One region of the Paenibacillus sp. FSL R7-0313 genome, then DNA from elsewhere that is predicted to be linked to it. Evidence: riboswitches for the same ligand, from Rfam matches in the RefSeq annotation. Region 1 holds a riboswitch; the other holds the start of a gene.
What was found. A riboswitch is a leader RNA that binds a small molecule or an ion and turns the genes downstream of it on or off. The one in region 1 is predicted to bind glycine.
Positions count from the first base shown of each region.

Region 2: another riboswitch for glycine. It lies ahead of sdaAB (L-serine ammonia-lyase, iron-sulfur-dependent subunit beta); the one in region 1 lies ahead of gcvT (glycine cleavage system aminomethyltransferase GcvT).

Region 1 is NZ_CP150219.1:2,799,121-2,814,761, forward strand. It holds gene NSQ38_RS12290 (flotillin family protein) at 1-816, shown strand, start outside; gene NSQ38_RS12295 (PRD domain-containing protein) at 982-1,836, shown strand; gene ptsG (glucose-specific PTS transporter subunit IIBC) at 2,124-4,175, shown strand; gene NSQ38_RS12305 (HPr family phosphocarrier protein) at 4,253-4,528, shown strand; gene ptsP (phosphoenolpyruvate--protein phosphotransferase) at 4,521-6,233, shown strand; gene gcvPB (aminomethyl-transferring glycine dehydrogenase subunit GcvPB) at 6,530-8,035, opposite strand; gene gcvPA (aminomethyl-transferring glycine dehydrogenase subunit GcvPA) at 8,107-9,462, opposite strand; gene gcvT (glycine cleavage system aminomethyltransferase GcvT) at 9,459-10,595, opposite strand; glycine riboswitch at 10,917-11,039, opposite strand; gene gcvH (glycine cleavage system protein GcvH) at 11,384-11,776, shown strand; gene NSQ38_RS12335 (PTS mannitol transporter subunit IICB) at 12,197-13,651, shown strand; gene NSQ38_RS12340 (BglG family transcription antiterminator) at 13,690-15,641, shown strand, end outside.
Region 2 is NZ_CP150219.1:588,482-604,122, forward strand. It holds gene NSQ38_RS02405 (ABC transporter ATP-binding protein) at 1-827, opposite strand, end outside; gene NSQ38_RS02410 (HAMP domain-containing sensor histidine kinase) at 908-2,425, opposite strand; gene NSQ38_RS02415 (response regulator transcription factor) at 2,470-3,153, opposite strand; gene NSQ38_RS02420 (alpha-glycosidase) at 3,369-5,123, shown strand; gene NSQ38_RS02425 (PadR family transcriptional regulator) at 5,258-5,770, opposite strand; gene NSQ38_RS02430 (ABC transporter permease) at 5,825-7,039, opposite strand; gene sdaAA (L-serine ammonia-lyase, iron-sulfur-dependent, subunit alpha) at 7,304-8,242, opposite strand; gene sdaAB (L-serine ammonia-lyase, iron-sulfur-dependent subunit beta) at 8,232-8,921, opposite strand; glycine riboswitch at 9,174-9,298, opposite strand; gene NSQ38_RS02445 (phosphotransferase) at 9,654-10,685, opposite strand; gene pstB (phosphate ABC transporter ATP-binding protein PstB) at 10,869-11,624, opposite strand; gene pstA (phosphate ABC transporter permease PstA) at 11,637-12,524, opposite strand; gene pstC (phosphate ABC transporter permease subunit PstC) at 12,527-13,435, opposite strand; gene NSQ38_RS02465 (phosphate ABC transporter substrate-binding protein PstS family protein) at 13,578-14,504, opposite strand; gene NSQ38_RS02470 (arsenic transporter) at 15,069-15,641, opposite strand, start outside.

The DNA.
Region 1 (15,641 bases):
AATATCGCCGAGGCAGCGAAAGAGAAAGAACTGAAAGTAGCCACGTTTAAACGGGATCAGGATACAGCCAAAGCGGAAGCTGATCAGGCGTACCATATCCATGAAGCTCGTGCGAGACAGACCGTGGTAGAAGAAGAAATGAAGGTTGAACTCGTTCGTAAAGAACGTGAGATCGATCTCCAAGAAAAAGAAATCGTCGTACGTGAGAAACAATATGATGCTGAAGTGAAGAAAAAGGCAGAAGCGGATCGTTATGCGGTAGAGCAGGCTGCCGAAGCAGATAAAGCCAAAAGAATGCGTGAAGCCGATGCTGTACAGTATTCCATCGAAACACATGCCAAAGCAACAGCTGAACAGAAGCGACTTGAAGGTCAGGCCATGGCGGATGCAGAACTTGCCAAAGGTACAGCAGATGCAGAAGTTATTCGTTTGCGTGGTCTTGCAGAAGCAGAAGCGAAGGAAAAACTGGCCGAAGCGTTCCAGAAGTTTGGCGAAGCAGCTGTACTCGATATCATTGTCAAAATGCTGCCTGAACTGGCTGGTAAAATTGCAGAGCCAATTGCATCTATTGATAAACTGACGGTGGTAGATACAGGTAAAGGTGAAGGTGCAGCACGAGTGAGTAACTATGTTACTGAACTTATGGCGACCGCTCCAGAGATGCTCAAAAGTGTATCCGGCATTGATGTAGAGCAGCTGATTAAAGGCCTTACGAAGTCTAAAACACCTGCGCCAGTTGCCATTCAACAGAGCGAGGCTGTTACAACTCCTTCTATAATCGACAAGATTGTGGAAAGAGCTGGAGTTGACGAGTAAGAAGCACTTCGAATCTTGCATGGTTGCTCTATTGACCTTAAGGCGAATTTTTGTTACTTTTTAAGCGAGACGTCCGGCGCGGTTTGCCCGCTCCGGGTGTCTTTTCGTTCGTAACAGGGTGTGACTTAATCACACCTAAGATGGTGTGAAAAAGAGGTGCAAACAATGAGCAGCTTGCATGTAGATAAAGCGCTAAATAATAATGTAATCATTGCACAGCATCCAGAACACGGGGAAGTCGTTGTTATTGGTAAAGGCATTGGCTTTAACCGAAAACCGAGTGATCACATTCCATTGATGGCTGTGGAGAAAATGTTCATTTTGAAAAACCAGCAGGAGCAAGAGCAGTACAAACAGCTTCTTCCACAGGTGGATGAAGCACTGATCGAGATTATTAACGAAGTTATTACGTATATTGCAGAGCGTACGGACGTTCCTCTGAATGAACATATCCATATTGCATTAACCGATCACATTTCTTTCGCGCTAAAACGCAAGGAGCAGGGCATTATCATACAAAATCCATTTTTATATGAAACCCGCGAGATTTATCCTGAAGAATATCGAATGGGAGAATACGCTGTTCGTCTGATCAAAGAGAAAATGGGTGTAGATCTGGGGATGGACGAGATTGGTTTTGTTGCCCTCCATATCTATAGTGCAATGACCAATCAAAATATATCCCAGGTACGTGAACATTCACAATTGATCACTGATTTGGTGAACCTGGTGTCTGATCAACTTGATTATTCGTTTGAAACGGAATCGCTTGATTACTCTCGTTTGCTGACTCATCTTCGTTTCGCCCTTGAGCGTGTTCGCCGTGGAGACAAAGTGGAAGAGCTTCATAAGTTAGATTCCCTGCTTAAGTTGGAGTATCCCGAAATGTACTCGCTTGCATGGAAACTGACCAAAGTAATGGAGAAAAGACTGAAACTGCCGGTTTATCCTGCGGAGGTAGGTTATCTTACCATTCATCTGCAAAGGCTGAATCAGCGGAAGGAAGAAGAGAATAAGTGAGATCATTCCAGTGATGGAATGCGGAATTTATTTTTTTGGTGTAAAGGCTTGCAATAGATTAGAACTGGTGCTACAATGGTTTCCGTAATCAAGCAACTGAATAAACATAAGCGACGTGTTACTGACTCGATCAGGCATGAGTTAATTAAAGTGTGATTGTTCTTTCCTTGTACAGGGTATGCTATACCCCAAGGTTGGCACAGTTTACTTTATTAATTCATGCCTTTTTTTGTGTTCCCTTGCTTGCATCACAACATATAAATTAGACGAAAGGGAGAAACGACGCGATGTTTAAAAAGCTTTTTGGTGTATTGCAAAGAGTAGGTAAAGCTCTCATGCTGCCTGTAGCCATTCTACCTGCGGCAGGTTTGCTGCTCGGAATTGGTAACATGCTGGTTAATCCAGATTTCTTGCAATATGTAACGGCGCTCGACACCCCTTGGGTGAACTCGATCGCAACAATTATGATGAACGCAGGTCAGATCGTATTCGATAATCTGGCATTGCTGTTCGCCGTCGGTGTAGCCGTCGGATTGGCCGGTGGCGAAGGGGTTGCAGGTCTCGCAGCGATCATCGGTTATCTGGTCATGAACGTCACACTGGGTAGCGCAGTAGGGGTTACTCCGGCCATGATCGGTGAAGTACCGGGTTATGCCAGCATCTTGGGTATCCCAACATTAAGTACAGGCGTGTTCGGAGGTATAATCATAGGTATTGCCGCCGCGCTATGTTACAATCGGTTTTTCAAAATCGAACTGCCGTCTTACCTCGGTTTCTTTGCAGGTAAACGATTTGTACCGATTATCACATCGGTAGTATCCCTTGTAATCGGGTTGCTTCTTGTGATTATCTGGCCTCCGATTCAAAATGGACTGAATTCCATATCTCACTTCATGGTAGATACAAGTCCGACCTTGTCGGCGTTCATCTTTGGAGTTGTGGAACGTTCATTAATTCCGTTCGGTTTGCATCACATTTTCTACTCCCCATTCTGGTTTGAGTTTGGTGAGTATGTGAATAAAGCCGGAGATGTTATTCGTGGGGATCAGAAGATTTTCTTCAGCCAGTTACGTGATGGCGTTGCTCTCACAGCAGGAACATTCCAAGTTGGTAAATTCCCGTTCATGATGTTTGGTTTGCCAGCGGCCGCACTTGCGATGTACCATGAAGCAAGACCGGAACACAAAAAATATGTTGCAGGTATCATGGGTTCAGCTGCGCTGACCTCGTTCCTGACAGGTATAACAGAACCACTTGAATTCTCGTTCCTGTTTGTAGCACCAATCCTGTTTGCAGTACACTGTATCTTTGCAGGTTTGTCTTTCATGACCATGCAAATTCTGGGTGTCAAGATCGGTATGACCTTCTCCGGTGGGTTCATTGACTTCCTGATCTTCGGGATTATTCCGAACCGTACACCTTGGTGGGACGTGATTATTGTCGGATTGATTCTTGCGGTGATCTATTACTTCGGTTTCCGGCTTATCATTCGCAAATTCAATCTCAAAACACCTGGACGAGAGGATGCAACGCCTGAAACCGAATCTGGCGGAGGCTCTGGTTCAACGGATGACCTGCCCCATAACATTCTCGAAGCCTTTGGTGGCAAAGAGAATATCAAACATCTGGACGCTTGTATTACTCGTTTGCGGATTGAAGTTAATGAGAAATCCAATGTGAAAAAAGATCGTTTGAAACAATTGGGTGCATCTGGTGTACTTGAAGTGGGTAATAATGTTCAAGCCATCTTCGGAACACGTTCCGACACGATCAAATCTCAGATGCAGGATATTATTGCAGGACGAACACCAGCACCAACGCCAGCAGCTGCCAAACCAACTCCAGAAGAGGAGAAGGCACAAGGTGAGCAAGGCGAGCGCATCGTTGCTGAGGATATCGTTATGCCAGTCAATGGTGAATTGCTGGACATTACAAACGTACCTGATCCGGTCTTTGCTGAGAAAATGACAGGTGATGGGTTCGCAATTTTGCCACATGATGGTACGATAACTTCTCCTGTGTATGGTAAAGTGTTTAATGTATTTCCAAGCAAACATGCCGTGGGCATCATGTCCGATGGTGGCAAGGAAGTGCTTGTTCATATAGGTGTTAATACGGTGAAGCTGAAAGGTCAAGGCTTTAACGTACTGGTACAGGAAGGTGATCTGGTATCGGCAGGTCAGCCGATTATGGAAGTGGATCTGGAGTATGTCAAAGCAAACGCTCCTTCGATCATTTCACCAGTTATTTTCACTAACCTGCCAGAGGGCTCCACAGTAACTCTGAAGAAGAGTGGAGTGCTGAAAGTTGGCGAACAGCCAATCATTGAGATAAAATAAGAAGTGTTACGACGATGGCAAGCAAGTGTAAATATATGCAATGCCTAAACCAAACTACTGAAAGTGAGATGATTGTAATGCAACAAACATTCAGAATTACAGACGAAGATGGTATCCACGCACGTCCGGCGACAGCCCTGGTTAATACAGCAAACAAATTCAAAGGTGCAGAATCCTTTGCAGAAGCTAACGGTAAAAAAGTAACTTTGAAATCCATTCTGGGTGTTCTTTCCCTCGGATTGGAACAAGGCGACACCATCAGCATCATCGTTGAAGGCGAAGGCGAAGCTGAAGCTCTTCAAGCTTTGACTGACGTTATGGTTAACGAAGGGTTGGGCGAAATTAATGCTTAATGTCTCCGGGATCGCGGCTTCGGCGGGTATTGCTATCGCCAAGGCGTTTATCTTGGAGCATCCTGATTACTCTGTAGAAAAACGCCAAATTAACGACGTTGACGCAGAGATCGCAAAACTCGACTCAGCTCTGGGTAAATCCCAGGCTGAGCTTGAGGCGATCAAAGAGCGTACTTTACAAGAGCTTGGCGAGAAAAAAGCAGAGATTTTTGCTTCGCATTTGCTCATTTTGAATGACCCGGAACTGATTGATCCGGTTAAAGCTAGAATTGCAGATGACATGATCAATGCAGAATTTGCTTTGAACGAAACGGCATCACAATTTATCTCCATGTTTGAGAACATGAAGAGTGCTTACCTGCAGGAACGTGCTGCAGATATGCGTGACGTTACCAAACGTGTGCTAAATCACTTGCTTGGTATCGACTTCATGAGTCCAGCTGAGATCAATGAAGAAGTGATTGTGCTTGCGGAGGATCTAACACCTTCCGACACGGCTCAATTGAACCGCCAATTTGTTAAAGGTTTTGCAACTAACATTGGTGGACGTACTTCTCACTCGGCGATCATGGCGCGCTCTCTTGAAATTCCAGCTGTTGTTGGAACCAAGGACATCTTGGCTCAAGCGAAACAAGGCGATATGATTATTGTTGACGGTTTGGATGGTCACGTACTGGTTAACCCTACTGATGAAGTTATTGCTGAATACCGTGCCAAACAGGAACAGTATGATGCACAACGTGCAGAGTGGAGAAAACTTCGTGACGAGCCAACGGTAACGGTGGACAACGTTCATGTTGAACTTGCAGCCAACATTGGTACACCAAATGATGTAACGGGTGTTCTGGAGAATGGCGGCGAGGCTGTAGGCCTGTACCGTACCGAGTTCCTGTACATGGGCAGAGACAAGCTTCCTTCTGAAGACATTCAGTATAATGCTTACAAAGCGGTACTGGAAAAAATGGAAGGCAAACCTGTCGTTGTTCGTACACTCGACATCGGTGGAGACAAAGAGCTTCCATACCTGGATCTGCCAAAAGAAATGAATCCATTCCTCGGCTTCCGCGCAGTTCGTCTGTGTCTGGACCGTCTGGATATCTTCCGTACACAATTGCGTGCATTGCTGCGTGCAAGCGTACATGGAAACCTGCGTGTCATGTTCCCAATGATCGCAACACTTGGTGAATTCCGTGAAGCAAAAGCTGTCTTGCTCGAAGAGAAAGAGAAGCTGGTTGCTGAAGGTATTGCTGTTTCTGACAGCATTCAACTTGGAATCATGGTCGAAATTCCTTCGACTGCAGTTCTGGCGGATCAGTTTGCCAAAGAAGTGGATTTCTTCAGTATCGGAACGAACGATCTGATTCAATACACAATGGCTGCTGACCGTATGAACGAACGAGTGGCTTATCTGTACCAGCCTTACAACCCAGCCATTTTGCGTTTGGTTAAAATGGTTATCGATGCAGCGCATCGTGAAGGCAAATGGGTTGGCATGTGTGGTGAGATGGCAGGAGACGAAACAGCAATTCCATTGTTGCTTGGTCTTGGATTGGATGAGTTCAGCATGAGCGCAACATCCATTCTGCCAGCTCGTAGTCAGATCACCAAACTTTCCCGTGCTGATATGCAGGAACTGGCTGCTAAAGCTCTGGATATGCAAACGGCTGAACAAGTCGTTGAATTGGTTCAAAGCATTAAAGCGTAATTTTGCCGGGGTTTCCTCCGGATTTGAGGTTTTTCTTTTTCCGATAATGAGCTGCATTGATGCAGCGATTTTGCCGGTATCCGCGATTCATTGTGGATATCGGCTTTTTTTGTTATAAACAGGACATGTGATTCGGACACTGGTATACATCGGAGCATAACTTGCCTGCGTTTGAGACACGCTCTAGCAGGAGGATGGTGAGCTGTAAGAGTGGCATAAGTAGACCGGGAAGGCAACATAAAAAGCTCTTGCTGATTGGAACCTCAGCAAGAGCTTTCGTATTAACAATGATTTAATTAACTGCAAGCGCAGTTCAGTACAGGTTTGCGGGCTGCGGTAGTCTCATCAAGACGAGTGACCGGTGTACCATAAGGTGCGTTCAGTACCAACTCAGGTGTCTCTTCCGCTTCTTTGGCAATCCGTATCATCGTATCGATGAACCCATCCAGCGTTTCTTTGCTTTCGGTTTCTGTCGGTTCGATCATGATGCATTCCTCCACGTTGAGCGGGAAGTACACTGTAGGCGGGTGATATCCAAAATCAAGCAATCGTTTGGCAACATCCAGTGTACGCACACCATATTGTTTCAATCCCCGACCAGACATAACGAATTCATGTTTGCATACACCTGGATATGGAATCTCGTAGTAAGGTGCGAGACGGGCCATCATATAGTTGGCATTCAGTACCGCACATTCAGAGACACGGCGCAAACCTTCCGGTCCATAGGTACGAATGTAGGCATACGCGCGTACCAGAATACCGAAGTTGCCGTAGTATGCTTTCACCCGGCCAATGGATTGATCGCCTTCACGGTCCAGTGAATATACACCATCATCATTCTTGATCACCATCGGTTTAGGCAGGAACGGGATCAAACGGCTCTTCACACCGACTGGTCCGGCGCCAGGTCCACCACCGCCATGAGGCGTGCTCATCGTTTTGTGCAAGTTCAGATGCACCACGTCAAAGCCCATATCACCTGGCCGGGTAATGCCCATAATGGCATTGGAGTTCGCTCCATCGTAATAAAGCAAGCCACCAGCCTGATGTACGATGGATGCAATCTCCTGAATATCTTTCTCGAACAAACCAAGTGTATTCGGGTTTGTCAGCATCAAGGCTGCCGTATCGGAACCGACGGCTGCACGGAGTGCGTCCAGATCGACCAGTCCGTCTGCGCGGGATGGAATCGTCACAGTTTCAAATCCTGCAACGGTTGCGCTTGCCGGGTTGGTCCCGTGAGATGAATCGGGCACGATGACTTTGGTACGTTGTTCGCCACGACCTTCGTGGTAGGCACGAATCATCATGAGTCCAGTCCATTCTCCATGGGCACCAGCGGCTGGTTGCAAGGTCACAGCGTCCATGCCTGTCAGACCTGCAAGGTCGTTTTGCAACGTATATAACAATTCAAGTGCACCTTGAATGCTGGATTCATGCTGGTACGGATGGATTTTGGCAAAACCGTTATAACGTGCAACATCCTCATTAATCTTTGGATTGTATTTCATCGTACAAGAGCCCAGTGGATAGAATCCGTTATCTACGCCGAAGTTCCGGCGGGACAACGCAGTATAGTGTCGAATAACATCTACCTCGAACACTTCCGGCAGTGCTGCTGCTTCCGAACGGAGCATTTCCCGGGGAATCAACGTATCGGCAGCCTGACGAGGAACATCACATTCTGGCAAGGAATAAGCGACACGTCCAGGGCTGCTGAGTTCAAAAATCAATGATTGTTCCGGAGCAGGAGATAAGGTCTGTGCACTGAATGTTGTATCTGTCTCAGATTGAGGCAAAGTGGAGAAAGAGGTACCTGTTACCGATTGTCCTTGTACCGATGTTGTCGTTGTCGTCGTCGTTTCCTGAGTCACAGTGATCCCTCCAATGCTCGTGCGAATTCGTCAATCTCTTCCTTAGTGCGCCGTTCCGTAACAGCAATCAGCATATGTCCGGCAAGCTCCGGATAATCACGTCCGAGTTCGTAGCCACCAATAAAGCCTGCATCCAGCAGTTTCAACTGAAGAGCATCCACGTCTGTTCCTTCAGGAAGTTTAATCACAAACTCATTAAATGTTGGTGCATTAAAAGTAAGGCCAACTCCAGGAATTGCAGTTAATGTATTCAGGGTGTAATGACTCTTTTGCAAATTCAGATCCGCGACATCGATCATGCCCTGTTTACCCATGATGGACATGTACACAGATGCGCTGAGTGCAAGCAAAGCTTGGTTGGAACAGATGTTGGAGGTCGCCTTTTCGCGGCGGATATGCTGCTCACGTGCTTGCAGTGTGAGTACAAATCCACGTTTGCCATTGCGATCGGTTGTCTGGCCTACAATTCGGCCAGGAATTCGGCGCATATGAGGCTGGGATACGGCGAAATATCCGCATGTCGGGCCGCCGAGTGAAGCGGCGATACCGAGGGGCTGCGCATCGCCAACAACGATGTCGGCACCCAGCTTGCCTGGGGCTTCCAGCAGACCCAGCGATAGCGGGTTAGCACTTACAACGAGCAGGCCTTTGTGCGCATGCACGAGGTCAGCCGCTTGTTTTACATTTTCCACAGCACCAAAGAAGTTTGGACTCTGGATCATGACAGCAGCGGTATCGTCCGATATGGCAGCTTGCAGGGCATCCCAATCAGTGACGCCATCCTTATAACCAATCTCGACAATTTCGAGGCTCAATCCATGCGCATACGCCTGCAATACCTGACGGGCTTCCGGATGAACGGTACGGGATACGATAAGCTGTTTGCGACGCGTTGCTGCTGCGGCCAGATTACCTGCTTCTGCAAAGGCAGTTGCGCCGTCATACATGCTGGCATTGGCTACAGCCATACCTGTTAATTCACAGATGTAGGATTGAAATTCGAAAATGGCCTGTAGTTCACCTTGGCTGATCTCAGGCTGATAAGGTGTGTAGGCAGTGTAGAACTCGGAACGGGAAATGACATGATTGATGACGGAAGGAACATGATGATCATATATGCCTGCGCCGAGGAAGCTAGAGTGTGTTTCGAAATTGGCGTTGGCACCAGCTTGTTTGGACATGTGACGTGTCAGCGCATATTCATCGAGTTTGGAGGATACGGGCAGCTCTCCCTGATAACGAATCTCTTTTGGAATGTCCTGAAACAGATCCTCCAGCGTATCCACACCGATGGTTGCGAGCATGGCGCTCTGATCTTGCTCAGTCATGGGAATGTAACGGTGCTTGCTCATGCTTGATCAGCTCCTTGAGTAGGTGTCTTTGACGTACGTGTCCGTTTATGAAAAGGGGTCTTCACGACCTCGGCTTTTAGTTTCTTGCCGCGGATCTCAATCTCAAGCGGGGTTCCCAGCGCAGCGTATTTACTGTCGATGAGAGCAAGCCCCAGATTACGCTTCAATGTAGGTGATTGTGTGCCTGTAGTAACTTCGCCAATCTGTACGCCTTCGGCGTAAATCGGATAATGAGGGCGGGGAATACCGCGCTCCAGCACTTCGATGCCGACCAATTTGCGGGCAGGCCCGTCATTTTTTTGCTGTAACAAGGCTTCGTGTCCGATAAAAGGTCCCGCATTCAGCTTCACAAACATGCCTACGCCAGCTTCGAGCGGAGAGATGGTTGCCGACAATTCCTGTCCATACAGGGGGAGCCTTGCTTCAAAGCGCAGTGTATCCCGGGCACCAAGTCCGGTTGGTACGAGTCCGTGACCTTCACCGGCTTGCATTAATCCATTCCACACCGCAGCGGCTTGGTCCGCAGGTACATATAGTTCAAAGCCGTCCTCACCGGTATAACCGGTACGGGACAACAGTAATTTAACGCCGCATACCTCTGCCTGCTGTACAAAACGGAAAGGCTCAATCGAGGATACATCCGTATCTGTAACTTTCCCGATAATGTCTACAGCCAGTGGTCCTTGCAAGGCGAGCAGCGCCGTCTGCTCCGAATCGTTGGTCATGCTCACGCCAGGGATCAAGTGCTCTTGCAGCCATGCCCAATCCTTGTCGATATTGGAGGCGTTAACGACGAGCATATAATGCTGATCTTCCAGCTTATACACGAGCAGATCATCCACCACACCGCCATCTGGGTAACACATCAGGGTGTACTGGGCTTGACCCGGAACGAGCGTGGTCACATCATTGGTCATCATTTGTTGCAAAAAAACTTCAGCCTGCTCACCCTGTACTGTGAATTCGCCCATATGGGATACATCAAACAGTCCAGCACGCTCACGCACCGCTTCATGTTCTTTCTGGATTCCGCTAAATTGTACCGGAAGCTCCCAGCCTCCAAAATCAATGCACCGTACGCCTTCGTATTGCTGATACAGTGGGAAGAGTGGTGTTCTAAGCAAATCGGACATCAAATCACCTCGTCATGGGCCGTCAACCGGCCGGATATACAATCGTGGATCAATGAACCAGGGTATTTTTACATTTTTCCGCTAGATATTTTCATCACATAAGTATGGTAAGGCAGCTATGGCAGCGCCGATCTGAATCCTGTTTTTCGTTTTTTGGGAAAAAGGAAAAGGACAGGCCAAAGAATCGGCATGCCAAGTAGCACGCTGTATTCTAAGGCTCTGTCCCTTGTACCTGAGAGTTACCCCGCTGCCTTGTGCAGCAGGTTTCCCCTTGGGTGATCATAACGCCCGCTCAGGGCGAATAGATGCTCTCCAGAGTTGCGTCCCGTAAAAGTCCTTTTGCCTGAGAGATTCACCCCCGCTTATCGGTGGTTTACTCCTTCGGCGTTACCTCATGTACATCCCGAATCGGGTGTCACGGGTAATCTCTCCCTTTACATTCATCCGCGGGTATAACATAGTCCAATAAACACATTTACTCCTCTCATTAAAACGTGAATCCACTGCCGATGTCAAGAACGATGTCATAGATCATAACTAAAAACCGAATATTTAATTTATCTTAAATGTTATTGTTCGTGTATTTAAAAAGACTGCGCTTACTATTCTAATATTCACCAGTATATGAAGAAAGAGTGTAATCGGGTTACAGGATTTAGAGGTGATCAATAAATAAATTGTGAGGTATCTTGACATTTGAATCAAAAATATCATACGCTATGTTCTGGGAAAAAGGTTAAGGTCAAAGAACGCATGCACTCATTTAATGAAAAGCGAGGCGGATATCGATGAGCGAATTGAAAAGTGATTTCCTGTACAGTGAAGAGCACGAATGGGTGCAAACCGTAGGGGAGGATACTGTACGTATTGGCATTACCGAGTTCGCGCAGCATCAGCTGGGTGACATTGTGTTTGTGGAATTGCCTGACCTTGAAACCAATGTAAAAGCAGAGGACAGCATTGGAACGATCGAATCGGTCAAAACGGTTTCGGACTTGTTTTCTCCCGTCACTGGTTCAATTATTGCAGTGAATGATTCGTTGCAGGACTCCCCTGAACTTGTCAACAGCTCTCCATACGAGGAAGGCTGGATGATTGAAATCCGTGTTGAGGGAGATCTGACAGCAGCATTGTCTACATTGATGAATGCAGACGCGTATCGTAAACATACGGAAGAATAGTATCAACGAACTTGTACTTATTAACATACATTTTATAAACAAAATGAGATGTGCTTCATATTGTTTCGACCTGTGTGAGCCTGAGGCTTGCACAGGTTTTTTGTGCTTTCCGAGAATGGTTTCCAATGCGGATTGAAGCAGATTGTGGATGTGAATCGCCTGATTAGACCAAGCTATAGGTTAGAAATTGATTTTGGAAATGATAAAAGTCATAGGCAAGAAAAGCCTTGTGTACCAATGGGTTCAGCCATTATGCATCAATTAAAACGATTACATAACCTAATGTTGTCATCATTGTTCATGACGAAAGTACGCTTTCATTTCATTGAACAGGAGAGCATTCTCGCTTAGGATTACAGCAGGGGAGAAATGATACCCCTTTCATAAATCATAATGACTTGATCCAAGGAGGATAATACAATGAGTAATTTGGACCAATCGTCCAATTCCAAAGGTGGGCTACGGGTAGGTGTTCAGCGTTTTGGCCGATTCCTGAGTGGTATGGTCATGCCGAATATGGGAGCGTTTATTGCCTGGGGATTAATTACGGCTCTGTTCATTCCAACAGGCTGGTTCCCTAACGAGACGCTTGCGCAGCTAGTCGATCCGATGATCAAATATTTGCTGCCACTGTTAATTGGTTACACCGGGGGTACGATGGTGCATGGTCAGCGTGGTGGTGTCGTGGGTGCCATTATGACCATCGGGGTCATCGTGGGTAGTGATATCCCGATGTTCCTAGGTGCCATGATTGCCGGACCACTGGCAGCATGGATCATCAAAAAGTTTGATAAATCGATCGAAGGTAAAGTTAGAGCTGGATTTGAAATGCTGGTTAACAACTTTTCAGCCGGTATTATTGGCGGGATCTTGGGGATTTTTGCGCTACTGGGCATCGGGCCTGCTGTAGAAGCAATTAGCAAAGTATTATCTGCCGGGGTACAAGGCTTAATGAATCTTGGTTTGCTGCCGCTGGTCAACCTAATCATTGAACCAGGTAAAGTATTGTTCCTGAACAATGCAATCAACCACGGGATTCTGACACCAATTGCAACAGATCAAGCGAGAGAGTTAGGGCAATCCGTATTATACATGCTTGAATCGAACCCGGGTCCGGGACTTGGTATCTTGCTTGCTTACTGTTTCTTCGGACGCGGAATGGCCAAATCTTCTGCACCAGGTGCCGTTATCATTCATTTCTTCGGGGGAATTCATGAGATCTACTTCCCTTACATTTTGATGAGACCGATTCTGATTCTTGCCGCAATTGCGGGTGGCGTCGCAGGTACATTAACATTTATGCTCACCGGAGCAGGACTTGTTTCAGCACCATCACCGGGTAGTATTATCGCGTATTTCCTCTTAACACCGAAAGGTGGATACCTGCCAATGCTTGCAGGGGTGCTTGTAGCAGCCGTCGTTTCCTTCCTGGTAGCAGCAGTGTTGCTGAAAACGGGTAAACAAAAGGACGAAGATCTGGAGTCCGCATCCAGTCGGATGAAAGACATGAAGAGTCAAGGAACCGTGCCAAACGCTGGCATTACGGCTAATCATCGTGAAGCAGACAGAGCCGCAGATATGGCTTCTTCTACAGTCAAAACAGACGTGAAGAAAATTGTCTTCTCCTGTGATGCAGGCATGGGGTCGAGTGCCATGGGTGCTTCCATTCTGCGCAAGAAGATGAAGGCAGAGGGGATTGACGTTACGGTGACCAATACGGCTATCAGTGATATCCCGCCGGATGCAGATGTGGTCATCACACAACAAATATTAACCGATCGTGCCCGCTCCGTTGCGCCGAACGCAGAACATATATCCATCGACAACTTCCTAAAAAGCCCGGAATACGATGCGCTCGTTGAACGTCTAAAGTAATTGCACGCATTCGTTTTCCCTGAGCCGGAGGCTGAGATATGAGTATTACCAAAAGACAACGTGAAATCGTGGAGTTTCTGCTGGAGCATCCACATGAAGTCACTGCCGGCGAAATCGCCGTTGAAGTTAAGGTCAGTACCCGAACAGTTCACCGGGAGCTGCAAATGATTGAACAATGGCTTGAACCTTTGGGCATGAAGCTGGAAAAAAAATCAGGAACCGGTATCCGAATTGATGCCGGTTCCGATGATCTGGCTGTATTGCGCCATCAACTAGAGGGTAAAGAATATGTAGAGTTTACGCCGGAAGAGCGTAAGCTCTTCATGCTTTGCATCCTGCTGGATGAACCGGAGCCTGTAAAGTTACTCGCCTTGGCTTCGGATCTGAAAGTGACCGTATCCACCGTAACCACTGATCTGGACGATCTGGAGTCACGAATTCGTCAGGCGGGACTGAAGCTGGTTCGCAGACGTGGATATGGCGTCAAGATTAACGGAAGTGAGACGATTCATCGCACAGCCATAGCTGCACTTGCTCTCGAATTTCTGGATGAGTCCGACCTATTCGGAAGACAGCCAGAACAGGGAGGCTCCATCGTAAACCAAAAACTGTTGGATATGATTGGGCACGGTGATGTGCTTACGGTCGAGAATGCGTTATGGCAACCAGATATCGAATGGCTGGAGAACATCCCGGAACGCCAATACATGAAGTTGCTGATTCAATTATCCGTAGCGGTTGTACGGATTCGTAAAGGCTTTGGCATTGGCCGTATACCTCCCCTGGTGAACAAGGTAGATGAAGTCGCAGAGCAGGATGAAATGAAGGTTCCACCTTATATGGCTTCCCGCTTGTGTGGTGTGTTATCCACCCAGCTGGGGCTGACATTCTCCCAAGATGAGCAAGCTTATTTTCATAGACTATTAATTGAGACAGAGCAGCGGATTCACTCTTCGCGGCTGTTGCCAATAGACGACTTGATTTTACTGGACAGGGTACATTCACTGATTGATCAGATGCAGGCGAGAACGCATTACGCCTTTCATGAGGATCGTTTGCTTCGTGAAGGTTTGCTTGGTCACATGCAACCTGTAATGGAGCGAATTGAAGGACAACAGATGATTCGTAATCCGCTTTTGCAGCAGATTCGCAAGGATTATGATTCACTTTTTGAAGATGTCAAAAAATCTGTGGGGCAAGCTTGGCCAGGCACAGACGTTCCCGATGAGGAGATTGGTTTCTTGGTTATGCACTTTGGAGCTTCCATCGAGAGGTTACGTGCATTGAAACGGGAGATCAGGGCGATCATCGTGTGTACAAGCGGAATTGGATCATCACGCATGCTTTCCAGCCGATTATCCAAGGAGATTCCCGAGATTCGGATCATGGATAGCGTGTCCTGGTACGAGGCTGCCCGGATACCTACAGATCAATATGATCTGGTCTTATCCACTGTTGATCTACCGATGGATGAGCATCAGTATTACAAAGTGAGTCCACTGCTTACCGCGGAAGAGAGCGAACGTCTGCGTCATTTTATCCGAACAACAACATTACAACGACAGCATAATAAGCCCCGTGAAGCAGAGGTTCAGACGACAAGTCATTACTCTGACCCGGATGGAATGGAAGCTATTTTAGTTGAAATCGTCCGAATTATTGGTAAGTTTCAGGTTTATCCGCTGGATAACCAGGATATCGGATTCTATAAAACGGTGTATGCGATGTGCAACGTACTCCATGGAACTGGTGTGTTGAAGGAACCGGGGGAGATCGCGAAACGGTTGGAGGCACGTGAGGCAGTGGGGAGTCAGAAGATTCCCGGCACAAGACTTGCGCTGTTTCATACACGCAGTGAGGGAATTTATAGGCCGTCCATTAGCTTGTTTCAGCTCACTGAGCCACTCCTTCGTACACCGGATGATCCGGCTGGAGTTACCCATGTCCTCTTGATGCTTGGTCCCAGAGAATTATCCAAGGAAAGCCTGGA
Region 2 (15,641 bases), 2.2 Mb from region 1:
TGCTCAATTAATCGGCGCACAAGCAGTGCCACTGAACTGTTATCCATATAAGGGAATATTAACGCAGAACCTTGTTGCTGACCAAATTGTCCCTGTTCTCTCGCCAGCTTCATAGCCTCTTCCGGCTCGGAAACCGTTAACCGGATAGAGCTACCCGTCTGACTATGCAGACTTGCGATAGTATCCTGAAGCACCATCTTGCCTTCACGGATAATACCAACGCGACTTGCCATCTGTTCGACTTCACTCAGCAAGTGGCTGGAAACCAGAACGGTAATGCCATGTTCCAGAGGCATGCGTTTGATCAGTTCCCGAATCTCCTGAATACCGGCAGGATCAAGCCCATTCGTTGGTTCGTCCAGAATCAGCAACTCCGGTTCACCCAGCAAAGCGCTGGCAATACCCAGACGTTGCTTCATCCCAAGGGAGTATCCCTTTACCGAACGTTTGGCATCCTTGGTCAGATCTACAATGGACAGCACTTCAGCAATTCTTGATTTTGGTACATTGATGATGCGACGTAAGGTCTCCAGATTCTCTACTGCGTTCAGATGTCCGTAATAGGACGGGTATTCGACCAAAGAGCCCACACGGCGCAAAATATCCATGCGATCCTTGCGGATATCCTTGTCGAAGACACGGATCACGCCTTTGGTTGGTTTAATCAAGCCGAGAAGCATGCGAATCGTTGTTGTTTTGCCGGCACCGTTGGGACCGAGGAAGCCATAGATATCTCCCTTTTTAATATGCAGATCAAGTTCACGGACCGCTGCACGGTCCCGGTATGTTTTCCATAAATTCGCCGTTTGAATAATATTTTCACTCACTGTATGATCACCTCGGAACTATCGTAACCTTCCAAGGTTAAAGCCAAAGTAGTCTCTAGTTTAAGTTTAGTTTAAAAAAGCTATTTCAGCGGTTTGTTGTTTTCCCTGTTTCCCTTACCACTGTAGATATATGTCTGGACACCCGTATCGGAACTGTCTACCCGCTTGCGCAGACCCATCTCACGAATCAACAGGTCTACAATGGATAAGCCTAGACCTGTGCCTTTTGTGTCGGAATTCGGTTGCATACCCGGACCCCGATCCTGAATAACGATAGCCGTCTCACCCTGAATCTCCTCGGTTGTTATGCCAATATATTTCCCGCTAGCAGCATGACGGATTACGTTCTGAAACAAATTATCGAGTACACGGCGCATGCCCTGTTCATCCATATGCCAGATCAGCGGTTCCTCCGGGAGGTCAATATCAATATCAAATTGCTCTTTCTCCCAGACCGGGTACCAGGCCGCCGCCGTTTCCCTGACGATCCGCAGTATATCTTTCTCTTCCAGCTTCAGTGTATATTTCCCGCTCGTGAGCAAATTGTAGGATAACATGTTGTCAATGAGCCCGCCGAGGTCCTCCATTTTCGCTTCCATGCGATGTAATGAACGGTCACCTTGCTCGCTCAGCTCTTCCTTGTGCAAAGCATGCATATGTCCACGAATTACCGTTAACGGGGTACGCAGATCGTGGGAAAGCCCCGCAATGAGACGTTTGCGCAATTGTTCTTCCTCGCGTTCACGGTGGCGGCTGTTGGACAGTTGATGCACCATCTGATTGAAGGATTCTTCCAGTTGACCAATCTCGTCTGACCGGCGGATATCTACCGGAAGCGGGAGGCCTTCCTTGCCTGTGGTCATCATGGCCGTCTGCAAACGAATAAGTCGTTTGCGAATGCGTGCGAAGAAGAGAATCGACATAATGATGAAGATCAGAAAGATGAGGGTCATTACGATACCAAGATACAAGAGTTCCATCGGCCAGTTACTCTGATTCATTTGCAGAAGTGACCGAGGCACTTCAATGATCATGAATCCCTGTCCTTTGTCCTGCTCATCTCCGCCAATATATGCAACTACGGTGAGTGGATCGCGAAAGGAAGCTTCTTTCATGAATTGCACTGTATTATTTACATTCCATAAGGCTGGAATATGAGTCTCTGTCGTTTGCCCGGAATCCAATGACCATCTCAATGTCGTGTCTGTCCTGCCATCCGGCGACGTGGATTTTAGAAGCGTTACATCTTCACCACCGAGAATAAGTAGGGTCTCCCCTTTCACATTCACACGATACATCGAAGATTTGGGATACGAGCCATGTAATTGCTCCAACCGGGCCTTAATCTCTTCATCCGAAGCACCATCCAGGTTCTTCGCTTCACGTGACCAGAGGTTACTTATCCGAGTAACATCACCATAAGGCGCGGCTCGGTTCGTATTCGTGTCCGTGTTATTCACTACGACAATATATATAACGGATATGATCGGAAGCACAACAGGCACAAATAATACAGCCGCCAAGATCAGGAGGATGTATCTGGACATCAAGGACCGCCCAAAGCGAAGCTTGCGCCGCCCGGATTGCTTTTGATCCATGCTTCGTTCTCCCTTCATGATCTTCCGTTCCCTGAACCACCTGATCATGGCTTCTTCACACGATATCCCACACCACGGACCGTCTGAATAATTGCAGGATTGGCCGGATCAAGCTCCAGCTTTTCGCGTAGATGCCGAATATGTACCATTAAAGTTTTGTCCCCATCCAGATAGGGCTCGTTCCAAACGGCTTCATAGATCTGCTCTTTGGTTCGAATCATGCCCATATGTCGTAGCAGGTAGGCGAAGATGTGGAACTGTTTTCCCGATAAAATAATCTCATCCCCCGTCTCCTCATTAACGATCCGGTTGTCCTTCTCATAGATGGAGAGATGATCCAGCTTCAGGGCAGCATCCGTGGATACCGCTGTTCCTGCCTTACGCAGCTGTACTTCAATCCGGGCAGCCAGTTCATCGGGGTGAAATGGTTTGGTCACATAGTCATCGGCAAAATCAAGACCGTGTAACTTGTCGTCAATAGACGTTCTGGCCGAGAGCATGACAATGGGCACGGCAGGATGTTCTTTTTTCAGTCGCTGGCCCACCGTAAATCCATCCAGCCCGGGCAGCATGACATCCAGAATAATGAGTGAGCAACCGACAGCAGCCTCCGCTGCACCTTCACCACTGCCGAGCCATATCACCTCATAACCGCGCTCCTCCAGATCGGCTCTGACCCAAGTCGCAATTTCCGTATCATCTTCAATATATAACAGTTTGGTTTTCATCCGAATATTCGTTTCCTTTCTGCCCCCATTGGGTTAATGATATATCTGAGCATCATCATCATAAAAGCTGTCTATACCATATGGATTCATGTCTTGTTGAAGTCTCGCGTTATCACGCATTCTAATTATAGCTTATCCATTAACTCGGGTAACGTCATATCCATCAAGTCTACCAAGTACATACTAGTTCTACACCTGACGGGAGGAAATTCATTATGCTGCTGGAAGCCATCTATCATCAACCGAAACGAAACTGGGCCTATGCCTATGACCAAGATACAATCCATCTGCGTTTGCGTGCCAAAAAGAATGATCTGACCGAGGTACATGCCCTGACCGGGGATAAATATGCGTGGGATGCAACCAAAGCGCTGGTTCCCTTAACGAAGTTCACCTCTGACTCCATGTTCGATTACTTCGAAGGCGAAGTGAAACCTCCCTACCACCGACTCAAATACTCTTTTCTGCTCAAAAGCGGCGAAGAACAGATCTGGATGACCGAGACGGACTTCCAGGAAGAAGAACCGGACGATCCGGGTCGTATGTTCCAGTTCCCTTATATTCATGCCGGAGCTGTATTCACACCCCCTGCATGGGTTAAGGATGCCGTGTTCTATCAGATTTTCCCTGAACGATTCGCCAACGGCAACCCGGATATTAGTCCGGAAAAGGTAGAGCCGTGGGGCGGCGAGCCAACACCTTTCAATTTCTTCGGCGGTGACCTTCAGGGCGTGATCGACCATCTGGATTACATCAGCGATCTTGGCATTAATGCGATCTACTTCACACCCATCTTCGAAGCCACCACCAATCACAAATACGATACTGAGGACTACCTGCGGGTAGACCGGCACTTTGGTGACGCAGATACCGTGAAACGACTGGTCGAGCTATGCCATGCACGTGGAATTCGTGTACTTCTGGATGCTGTGTTCAACCATTCCGGGAAGACATTTGCGCCGTTTGTGGATGTGCAGAAGAACGGAGAACAATCCAAATACAAGGACTGGTTCCATGTACACGAATACCCGCTGGACGTGAAGGACGGTATTCCTACGTATGAGACCTTCGGATTCGAAGCGCACATGCCAAAGCTGAATACGGAGAATGCCGAAGTTAAGGCCTATCTGCTGGAGGTTGCCGAGTACTGGATCAAGGAAGTGGGTGCGGACGGATGGCGGCTGGATGTGGCAGACGAAGTGGACGATGCCTTCTGGCGTGATTTCCGCCGTGTAGTCAAAGCCGCTAACCCGGATGCCTACATTTTGGGCGAAGTATGGAATGAGTCTTCCTCCTGGCTGCAAGGTGACCAGTTCGATGCGTCCATGAACTATCCGTTTACCGATGCCGTGAATGCTTTCTTTGTGAAAAATACAATGCACGCCGAACAGTTCGCAAACTCCATCGGGCGACAGTTGTCCCGTTATCCGCTTCAGGCCAGCGAAGTGGCGTTCAACTTGCTGGACAGCCACGATACCCCGCGGCTGCTCACGCTGTGTGAAGGCGACCAGCGCAAGATGAAGCTGGCTGCGTTATTCCAGTTCAGTTATATGGGCGCTCCGTGCATCTATTACGGAGACGAGATTGGCATGGACGGCGAACATGATCCAGGCTGCCGTAAATGCATGGAATGGGATGAAGCGAAGCAGGACCGAGAACTGTTCGACTTTTATCAAAAATTGATCTCCCTGCGTCATGCTCATCCTGCCCTGCGTGCAGAAGGCACCGTTCGTTTCCTGCAGGCTCGTCCCGATGGCAGCCAGCTGGTATTTGAGCGGCAAAATGAGGAGGAACGCATTCTGGTTCTGTTCAATCGATCAGAAGAGACGGCTATTGTCGAGCTGGAGGCTGGTGACGAGGAATGGACCGAGTTATTCGGCGGAAACCATCGTACCGCCAAGGAAGATGGCGTACTCGCCATTGAACTGCCTGCGTATGGATATGCCGTACTAAGTACTAGTCTCACATAAATATCAAGTTATACTTGCTCATATGCAAGACAGGAGTCTGTTCAATTCATCGGCATATCAAACGAAATAGGCGCTCACAGATCTGTTCCTGATCTGTGGAGCGCCTATTTTGCATATCAATCACTATCATGGGATTACTCCGGCTGATCCAGTTGTTCCTTGAGCAATTGAATGGTGGCTTCATACTGAACAAGTCCCACTTGCATGCACAACCGTTGTGAAGGCGAAATGTGTTCGCCAAATTCCTTCATCTGATGCTGAAGCTTGTCATATAACAATTCCTTGCGTTTCAACTCTGTTGAAATCCACCCCGTTACAGTATTCTCATCCGCCAACTCTCCGAAATACAACCGCATCAGAAAATCAGAACGGAACACCTCGTCTTCCAGGGGACTCATCAGGTATGCGTGAAACTGTGCTGCTCCCTCCGGAGTCAATGAGTACACATTCTTGTCGGGTTTCCCTTCCTGCCTCACCGATTCCTTCGTAAGCAACCCTGACTTCTCCATCTTCGCGAGTGTAGGATATATGGTGCCAAAGCTGGCATCAAAGAAAAATGAAAAATATTGTTCAAAGTACTGCTTGATCTCATATCCCGAACATGGCTGATTGTGCAGTATTCCGAGGATGACATGCTGCGTGTTCATCGGTGCACCGCTCCTTTCCATTCCTCTTAACGTATCACAATCAGCCCCCCATATTCAATGATCGGATGAAGACACGGATGCTTCCAGAGAAGAAGGTACAGTAGCAATCTGTTTCTCCCTGTGAGATTCAGAAATTGCCGGGCCGGAACGTCTGATCCAGATGCTAAGGGCACCCAGAGTTAGCGTTGTAACCCCTATTGCTGCAAGGAACAATACATCCCTGCCGATCCCGTTTCCTCCAAGCACAAGGTTCGTCATCCCCTCTACGGCATAGGTCGCCGGTAGATACTGACCGATCCCTTGGTAGAACTCAGACATTACATCACGCGGAATTGTTGAGCCCGAGGACAACATCAGCAGAGGCAACAGCGCACTGTTTAACCAAGCCCCAGCATTGCCAAGCAACAACAAGCTCAACTGAGCCATGAGTATAAAAGATATGGTGACCAGCAACTGGAACAGCCATAACATGAACCAACCGTCTGCTGACGATACCCCCATAACATGCATCATCCCCGATCCAACGAGCGAAACAATAAATGCAGCACCAAGATTAACGATGTTGCGGGCCCAGAAACGCTCCCATTTCCCTGCCCTTCCACTCAGTTCACCAGACACTTTTTGCAGATTCATGCCAAGCAACATCGCTCCGGTAAACGTAGCCGTTACAATCAACATCGGTACCATGGAGAAAGCAAAATTATCAACAGGATTCAGTCGCTCCACCTCTGCCTCCACGCGTGAAGACAACCCTACCGCAAGCGCATCGGACTGATCAGCAGTCATACCGGACTGATTCAGCACTCCGCGAATGCCATTCTCTTGTACTTCACGGTTCAACGTCGCTGTAACTTGTGCGGCTACGTTCTGCATCACACTTTTCACGGTAGCCACGTTTGATTCGTTCATCACATACTTAACTGCAATCGGCTTCGACAAGTCTTCTGCCTGCTGCATGAAACCTGATGGAATCTCAATAATCATGTACACATCCCGATCCGTTAACATCTGTCGTGCTTCTTGCATCGATTCAGATGGTTTGATCTCGAAATTAAGACCTGCCGCCAAAGACTCGGCTACCGGTTCAGCCGCTACCCCATCTTCATTCACGATGGTGACAGCTAGCTCAGTCATTCTCTCATTAACCTGATCATATCCACTAAGCCAGATGATGTTAAAAAAAACCTGGAACAGCACGGCCGTAATTAAACCTACAATGGTGGCTCCGTTTTTCAAAAACAGTAGACTCGTCTGGAAAATTCCTTTCATTCTATCCATCTCCTTTAATTTTGTTTCGCTCTCATATATATCGTATTGATATATGACAATAGTTAATATATCAATACGATATATATGTCGTCAATGTTTTTTGTTTTTCTTCGTTGGAAAAAGACAAAAAAAAGCCGATACATCTCTTCACCAGGAAGGTTTGTATCGGCTTTTCGTATCATGTAAGGAACTCTTCTTCACCTCTAATAATCAAGGCTCATGGTATCACGAGTTAGTGTTAGATTTAATTCATATCAATCCTATTTATGCCTTAGGTTCTACGTCATTTTCAGCAGGAGACTCCTGCTCAGGCTCGGCACGCTTTGCCTTTGGTTTAGCCAACTTCTGCATCATTTTGCGGCCGGTTGGTGTCTGGGCCAGTCCGCCCTGGGCTGTCTCCCGATGGCGGCTCGGCATCGCACTGCCTACTTCCAGCATGACGTCGATGACTTCGTCTGACGGAATGGCGCTACGCACTCCGGCCAGGGCCATGTCAGCCGCAGCCAGCGCCGTAACCGCACCCAGTCCATTACGGACGATGCAAGGAATTTCAACGAGGCCTGCAACCGGATCGCAGATCAGGCCCAGTGTATTTTTTAACGCCAAACCAACGGCATGAACTACCTGTTCCGGTGTACCTCCACGCAGTTCAACCATGGCACCCGCAGCCATGCCGATAGCTGAACCCACTTCCGCCTGGCAGCCACCTTCGGCACCGGAGATAAATGAATTGTTGGCAATAACATAACCAATCGCTCCCGCACAGAACAACCCGTTCACCAAATGTTCGTCCGTCCAGCCAAACCGCTCTTGTGAACTGATAAACACACCCGGGATAATGCCACAGGAACCAGCTGTTGGTGTTGCCACGATCCGACCCATGGAGGCATTCACTTCAGATACACACAGGGCATACGCCATGGCAAGTGCGGAAGCATCTCCTGAACAAGTCTCACCCTTGCGAATGTACTCGGCCATTTTTTTCCCGTCCCCACCGGTTAACCCACTGCGTGATGTTGTATCTTCCGTTAACCCTTTGCGTACCGCTTCCTTCATCACCTGATAATATTCAGACATCTGCTTCACAACATCCGCTTCCGGTGTATTGGTCTCCTGAACCTGCTCCTCGATCATCAGCTGAGCAATGGTTTTGGATTCCGCTGTACAGATCGTATTCAGTTCGTGTAAATGTTTAAATCGCATCCGAATCAACTCCTCTCTTCAAATCAATGACACGAATGTCTAACACATGGTCCAGCTCCCTTAGACGCTTGAGCATATCAGGATTAGGCACACCATCCATTTCCATCGCGGTAAGTGCTTCGCCATCACGGGCTTTCCGGTCCACCTGCATATAGCCGATGTTAACCCCGGATGAACTGATCGTGGACGTTACCGATGCAAGCACCCCTGCCTTGTCTGCATGTCGCAGAACGAGTGTTGGAAACTCACCACTAATCTGAACACGAAAATCATTCATCGCATGCACCGATACACTGCCACCACCAATGGATGCACCGATTAAGGAGCAGGCACGTTCTCCATGCCACAACTCAATTTTGACCGTATTCGGATGAGGAGCAGGCAGGCCACTTGTATAAAACTCAACCTCCATGCCTGCTTCCTCTGCGTATTGCTCTGCATCCGGGATACGTGGATCGTCTGTGACATAGTCCAAAAGACCGCCGATCAGTGCCAGATCTGTTCCGTGCCCCTGATAGGTGTCAGCGAATGAACCGTATAACGTCAGCCGGGCACGTTCTGGCGTACATCCCAGCCACTGACGAGCGATTCTTCCCAGCCTTGCCGCTCCAGCTGTATGTGAACTTGAAGGCCCTGTCATGGACGGACCAATAATTGAGAAAACATCTTTAAATCGCACTTTATAACCCTCCAATTGTATTCGTCATTTACATCCAGAATCTAATCCATATTGTTCCTTATTTACTGAATGATGACATCAAAAAAGGACAGAAGAAGGCCTCAGGCCCTCTCTCTGTCCTCGATACCTGAGAGTTTCACGATCAGCAGTGTCTCACGACAAGGTGCATTGCCTGCGATTACAGACAAGTTCACCGGTCTGACTGATCATATACCCCTTGGGTGGCGCAGTTCGCGCACTCTCCAGAGTTGCGTCCAACGATGGTACATTTACCTGAGAGATTAACCACTGCGCCGGGTGCGCAGCAGCTTGCTCCTTCGGTGCCTGAGCACTAGCCATTTTGCTCGGCTAATCCAGATCTCTCCCGCTCGTTATCATCCGCTATATGGAACCATTCTGAGCTTATGTCAGAACAGTCATGGAAGTCATTAATTTCTTCTTCATTAAGATTAATCGACCGGAAGATCAGTGTCAACAAACTTGACGATTTCTTTGGATGTATTTCCTTCATTTTCGATTGAACCGATGAAAACCAGAATATTTTGTCAGCTTTCATTACATTAATACGTTAAAAAGATCTTTTAAACAGCTCATTTCGTTCTACTTCAATCAATGATGTGCTTACTATTATTTATGATATTGTCCATGAAACCGTTCGGGTATTCAGGCAACCATAATCTTTGATCCACACTGCTCACTAACCCATCCGAGTCTGCACATCTGGATTATAATTCACAATTCGTAGAAGATACTCTTGTTCTGTACATAAGGTCTGCAATACTTGCTGCATAGCTTCGGCATGCGATCTTTCATCCATTCGTGCCTCGACTCATTCGCCATCTGAAAGGCATAATAACCTAGTGTAAAGATCAACATGAACCCTTCCATTAATCGGATATCACGATCCGTCAGTGACGCGATCTGTTGGGTATAACCGGATAAGAATATGTCACGTTCCTCCCGATTGAACATAAGTGCTGCCCCTCCGGCATCAAAAAGATAATAACCATAACCGTGTAGACAAAAATCAATCATGGATATCCCCTGATCCGTTATCAGCAGATTGTTGCGAGTAATATCCCCATGAATGATCCCCCATGTCCCTGCGTGTTGCGGGTATATTTCTAACTGTTCATTAATGTTCTCAAACGTCTCACGAAGCAGATCAAAGTCTTCCGTTGTAAAAATCCCCAGTCGGACGCCTTCCTCCAGCTGCCCTAGCATGACCAAGTTCTCATGGATGTTGCCATATGCCGGCCGCACCTTTGTTCGATCTGTCTGATTCTGCTCACGCCCATATTGATGAAGCATCTGCAGTTGTGCCCCCAGATCATAGATCTGCTCTGTTGTCAGGCGTTCTCCCTGCTGGATGTCCCTTCCCTCAATCCACTCCAGTACTGTACAGCAGATTTCTTTACCCGCTTCACTTTTCCATACCGTGACCCAGTCTCCCGATACATTCCGTACCGGATGCTGCACGCGCAATGCCGTCGTTGCATTTAACTCATGAAGCAGGTTCATCTCTGCCTCCAGCGCAGGAAGCGTATGCTGAATGCCTGTCATACTTGCATATGCGGCTTGATGGATACGTAGCAGATACTTCTGCCCGCTTGCTTCATCGACGACATGATACGTCAGATTCTCATTATGACGAATATATGAAACGACAGGTTTCTCAATAGCGTAGTTCTGTATAATCTGAGCTGCCATATGGTCGTAAGACATCTGATCCGTAGTGATTATCAACATCTCCTTTGAATTCATGTAAACGTTCTCTTCACACTAAATATCGTAGCATAATGTTTATCCCGCATACAGAAAATCCCACTAAAATTATAAATTAAAAAAGCACAACCCCCGAACAACCGTCCAGGCATTGTGCTTTCTTTTGTCTCTATTATTTCTTATCTCTCTGTCTATTACTCTATGTTACACTCCATGATCCAATTAACCGAAACGTCCCATAATGTATTCTTGCGTCAGACGATTGTCCGGGTTCGTGAAAATATGCTCTGTATCCCCGTGCTCAATCATACTTCCCAGATAGAAATAAGCTGTATAATCCGAGATGCGTGCCGCCTGCTGCATGTTATGGGTAACAATAACAATCCGCAGCTCCTTCTTGAGCTCGGTAATCAACTCTTCAACTTTACCCGTAGATACCGGGTCAAGTGCAGATGCCGGCTCATCGAGCAGCAGAATCTGTGGTTCAACAGACAAAGCGCGAGCGATACATAGGCGCTGCTGTTGTCCGCCAGAGAGAGACAGAGCTGACTCATGCAGTCTGTCTTTCACTTCGTCCCAGAGCGCAGCACGACGCAAGCTTTTTTCCACAATTTCATCCAGTGCCTTCTTACTCTTCGTACCGCGGTAGCGGGGGCCAAACGCGATATTGTTGTAGATGGACTTATGAAAAGGGTTCGGCTTCTGCCACACCATGCCAATCTTCTGGCGAAGCTTGATTACATCGGTTCCAGGCTCATTCAGATCGTTACCGTCCATCCAGATATGTCCCTCTGTACGGGAACCGGCAATCTCGTCGTTCATCCGGTTCAGCGACCGGAGGAACGTCGATTTACCGCAACCAGACGGCCCAATAAGAGCCGTTACGCTTGCTTCAGGAAACGTCAGGCTAATCTGCTTGACCGCCTGGAAATGTCCATAATATATGCTTAACTGTTCCGTACCAAAAGGTATGGCCATGTTGGTTCCTCCTTATTTCGAAGCTGTCATGCGGCGGAATACAACCCGACCGATCCAGCGTGCACTTAGATTGAACGCCAGCACGAGAATGACAAGCACGGCGGATGCCCCTGCTGCCACTTCTTTGGAATCTGGTCCAATACCTTCACTATTCACTTTCCAGATATGGACAGCAAGTGTCTCTGCCGGACGGAAAGGATTAAGCGGTGACCTTGGACTCGTCGGATTCCAATCTGTAAAGTCCAATGGTGGACTACTCATACCTGCGGTGAACATCAGCGCGGCTGCTTCACCGAAGATCCGGCCCGATGCCAGGATCGTACCCGTAATCAAGCTCGGCAATGCCACAGGCAGCAGAATGGAAGTGATAATCTTCCACTTGGACAGTCCAAGCGCCAGACCTGCTTCCTTCTGTTCCTTCGGAACGGCCCGGAAGGCCTGCTCCGTTGTCCGTACCATCAGTGGCAAGTTAAAGATCGCCAGAGCCAAGGCACCCGAGATCAGGGAGAAACCAAGACCAAATTGATTTACTAGCAGCAAGAGACCAAACAAACCGATAACGATGGATGGGAATGATGACAATACTTCAACGACCAGACGAATGAAGCTGGTAATCTTGCCTGGTTTGGCGTATTCCGCCATGTAAATCCCGCCACCCCATCCGAGTGGAATGGTAACAATCAAGGTCAGGACAAGCAAGAATACGGAGTTGAAGAGCTGTGGACCAATCCCGCCGCCACCCTTAAGCAACTGTGGTGCGCTTGTCAGGAAGTTCCAACTGATATGTCCAATACCTCTATACATGATGAAGCCAAGCAGACCGAGCAATAAAATAACAATGAACAGGGCCAGTACAACGATAACGGATGTTGCAATTTTATCTACCGTCTTTGCCTTCATTTTCATACCCGGTTTCTCCTTTCAAGCAGGCGAACCAGAATGACGAAGACAAATGTCATCACCAACAGGACAAGCGCCATACTCCACAGTGCATTGTTATGAACAGAACCCATCGTGGTGTTACCCATGCTGAGAGTAATTACACTTGTTAATGTTGAAGCTGATTCGAGCAAGGATGTTGGAACATGCGGTGCATTACCAATAACCATCTGTACAGCAAGAGCTTCACCAAACGCACGAGCCATACCCAAAACGACACCTGTCAACAAAGCTGGCAAAGTTGTTGGAATAATGACACGGTAGATGGTTTGCCAGCGAGTGGCACCCAGTGCGTAGGAGGATTCACGTAATCCTTTTGGCAATGCGGACAATGCATCTGCCATAATACTTGTCACCGTAGGGAGAATCATTACCGCGAGAACAAGACATCCGGCTGCAATCCCGACGCCTGTTCCACCAAAGATACTGCGAAGCAAGGGTACGATGACACTCAGTCCGATAAATCCGTACACAACGGATGGAATTCCGGACAAGAGCTCAATCGCAGGCTGCAAGATTTTTTTCCCTTTACCCGGGACAATCTCTGTCATGAAGAGCGCTGCACACAGGCCAAGCGGACTTGCGATCAATGCTGCAAGCAAGGTTGTAATGAAAGAACCTGTAATGAACGGCAATGCCCCATAGAAAGCAGGTTCCCCCGTTGGATTCCACGTTTTCCCACCAAGGAATTCACTTATGCTTATTCCATTTTGGAAAAATGTTGATAGTCCCTTGGACGCTACAAAATAAACAATGGAAAACATGACAACGATCAGGAAAACGACACAAATCGACGTATAGATCCGTCCCGTCCACTCTTCCCAATAATGTTTCTCTTTTAAGGGCCGGCGCGGTTTCAACTTGTTATTCATTACCGTTCCCCCTTCGGTCTGTTCCATAACAACCATCCTTCTATAGTAGAATTAATGCAAAATATGGGATTATTTTAGAGCAAACCGCGTAAAGAGGCGGGACCTAAGTCCGCCTCTTTCGCTGTATGCGCAAGTTCAAAGATTATTGAACCACATTACCTGCTGCATCGCGTTTTACTTTCATACCTGACATTGGAATGTATCCCAGTTCTGTCACGTCATTTTGTTGAATTTCGTCACTCAAGATGTAGTCCAGGAATGCTTGTGTTGCTGCATCTGGCGTACCTTTCGTGTACATGTGCTCGTAAGCCCATACTGGATAAGTTCCTGCTTCTACGTTCTCAACTGTTGCTTCTACACCTTCGTATTTCAACACTTGCAAGCTGTCATCCAAGTAAGACAAGGCGAGGTAACCAATAGCACCTGGCGTTTCAGATACCAATTTTTTTACGTTACCAGAAGAATCTTCTTGAATCGAACCTTGGATATCACCCATTTTTGCACCCAATGCATACTTCTCAAAAGTTGCACGAGTACCGGAACTGCTCGGACGGTTTACAATAACGATTGCTTTATCCGCGCCGCCAACGTCTTTCCAGTTCGTTACTTTACCGGAGAAGATGTCGACCAGTTGTTGCTTCGTCAAATCTTCTACACCTGCATCTTTGTTACTAACTGGCGCCATAGCTACTACTGCTACTTGATGGTCAACCAATTCTTTTACTTTGGCTTCGTCCTCCAGTTTCTCTTCTGCAAATACATCAGAGTTACCGATTGTAGCTTGTCCGTCAGATACTTGTGTCAAACCAGTACCACTACCGCCACCTTGAACTTGAACCGTTACGTTCTTATATTCATCAACTGCCATAAATTTCTGTCCAGCTTGTTCTACCAGAGGTAGCAATGCTGTCGATCCGACTGCCAGAATGTTACCGCTAAGCTCAGTAGCAGCTTCTCCTGATCCATTGCTTGCGGCACCCTCTGTACCAGCGTCATTTTTCGATCCGCATGCTGCGAGTACCAGTACGAACGTTAAGGTCATCAAAATAAACGGCAACTTTTTAAACATGTTTTGTTTTCCTCCCCCAATGTAGTGATGGCGTTTTGTGAATTTGTTTGTTCACCATCAACTCTTTACTCATTGTAGTTTCGGTATGTCATCTTAAAATCAGTGTTTTGTAAACGCAATGTTAAAAATATCGGCTGTATATTGAAACATTTGGGATTTATTTGGCGCTGAGGTGGCCGCTTCGGGAGTGGACGTTGCTTCAATCGCTGTTATCCCCGGATTTATATGATTTACTTTTTATATGGAATACATCCGGGGATAAAGGCGAACGCTTCGCTTTTCCACAATCGTTCCGCTCCCTGCGCTGTGTCAGCGCTTGTTGGATCTCAGGCATTTCAATCTCCTGCCTGGGGAGTAGGCAAAGAAGGCCAGCCCTACAATGGGCTGGCCTTATGTAAATGCTTAACTGCTTAATTGAAATAGAGCATTCATTTCTTCTATAGAAGAAACAAAAGAGGAACAAAAAAAACTGCCTCGCTGCCAGTGCGTAGCACCAGCTGTGAGAGCAGCTTTTACATTACAACAGAATTACCTTATTGATACTTAATGTAAAATCTAATTTTACTAACCTAGGATCCATAACCACAATGCCAACCCGGCTAGGGTAATTAACAATGTTGGAATCGTCAGGATGATGCCTGCTTTGAAATAATACCCCCATGTGATCTTCACACCTTTACGGGATAACACGTGCAGCCACAGCAATGTGGCAAGTGATCCAATCGGGGTCATTTTGGGACCCAGGTCAGAACCAATGACATTGGCATAGATCAATGCTTCCTGAATAATACCTTCGGTATGCGCGCCCTGGATGGCTAGAAGGTTAATCAACACGGTTGGCAGGTTGTTCATCACCGATGATAATACAGCAGCGATGATGCCCATCCCAAGCGAAGCAGCCAGCAGACCATGCTCTGCTATGGCATCCAGCCAGCGGCTCAGATGATCCGTTAACCCTGCATTACGTAGTCCATATACGACGATATACATGCCCACCGAGAACACCACAATCGACCATGGCGCTTCCTTGATTACCCGTTTCAGATCAACAGCCTCGCTCTTGCGTGCCAATAAAGCGAACAGCAACGCAACGGAGCCAACGATAACCGACACGGGAATCGGCAGAAACTCACTGGA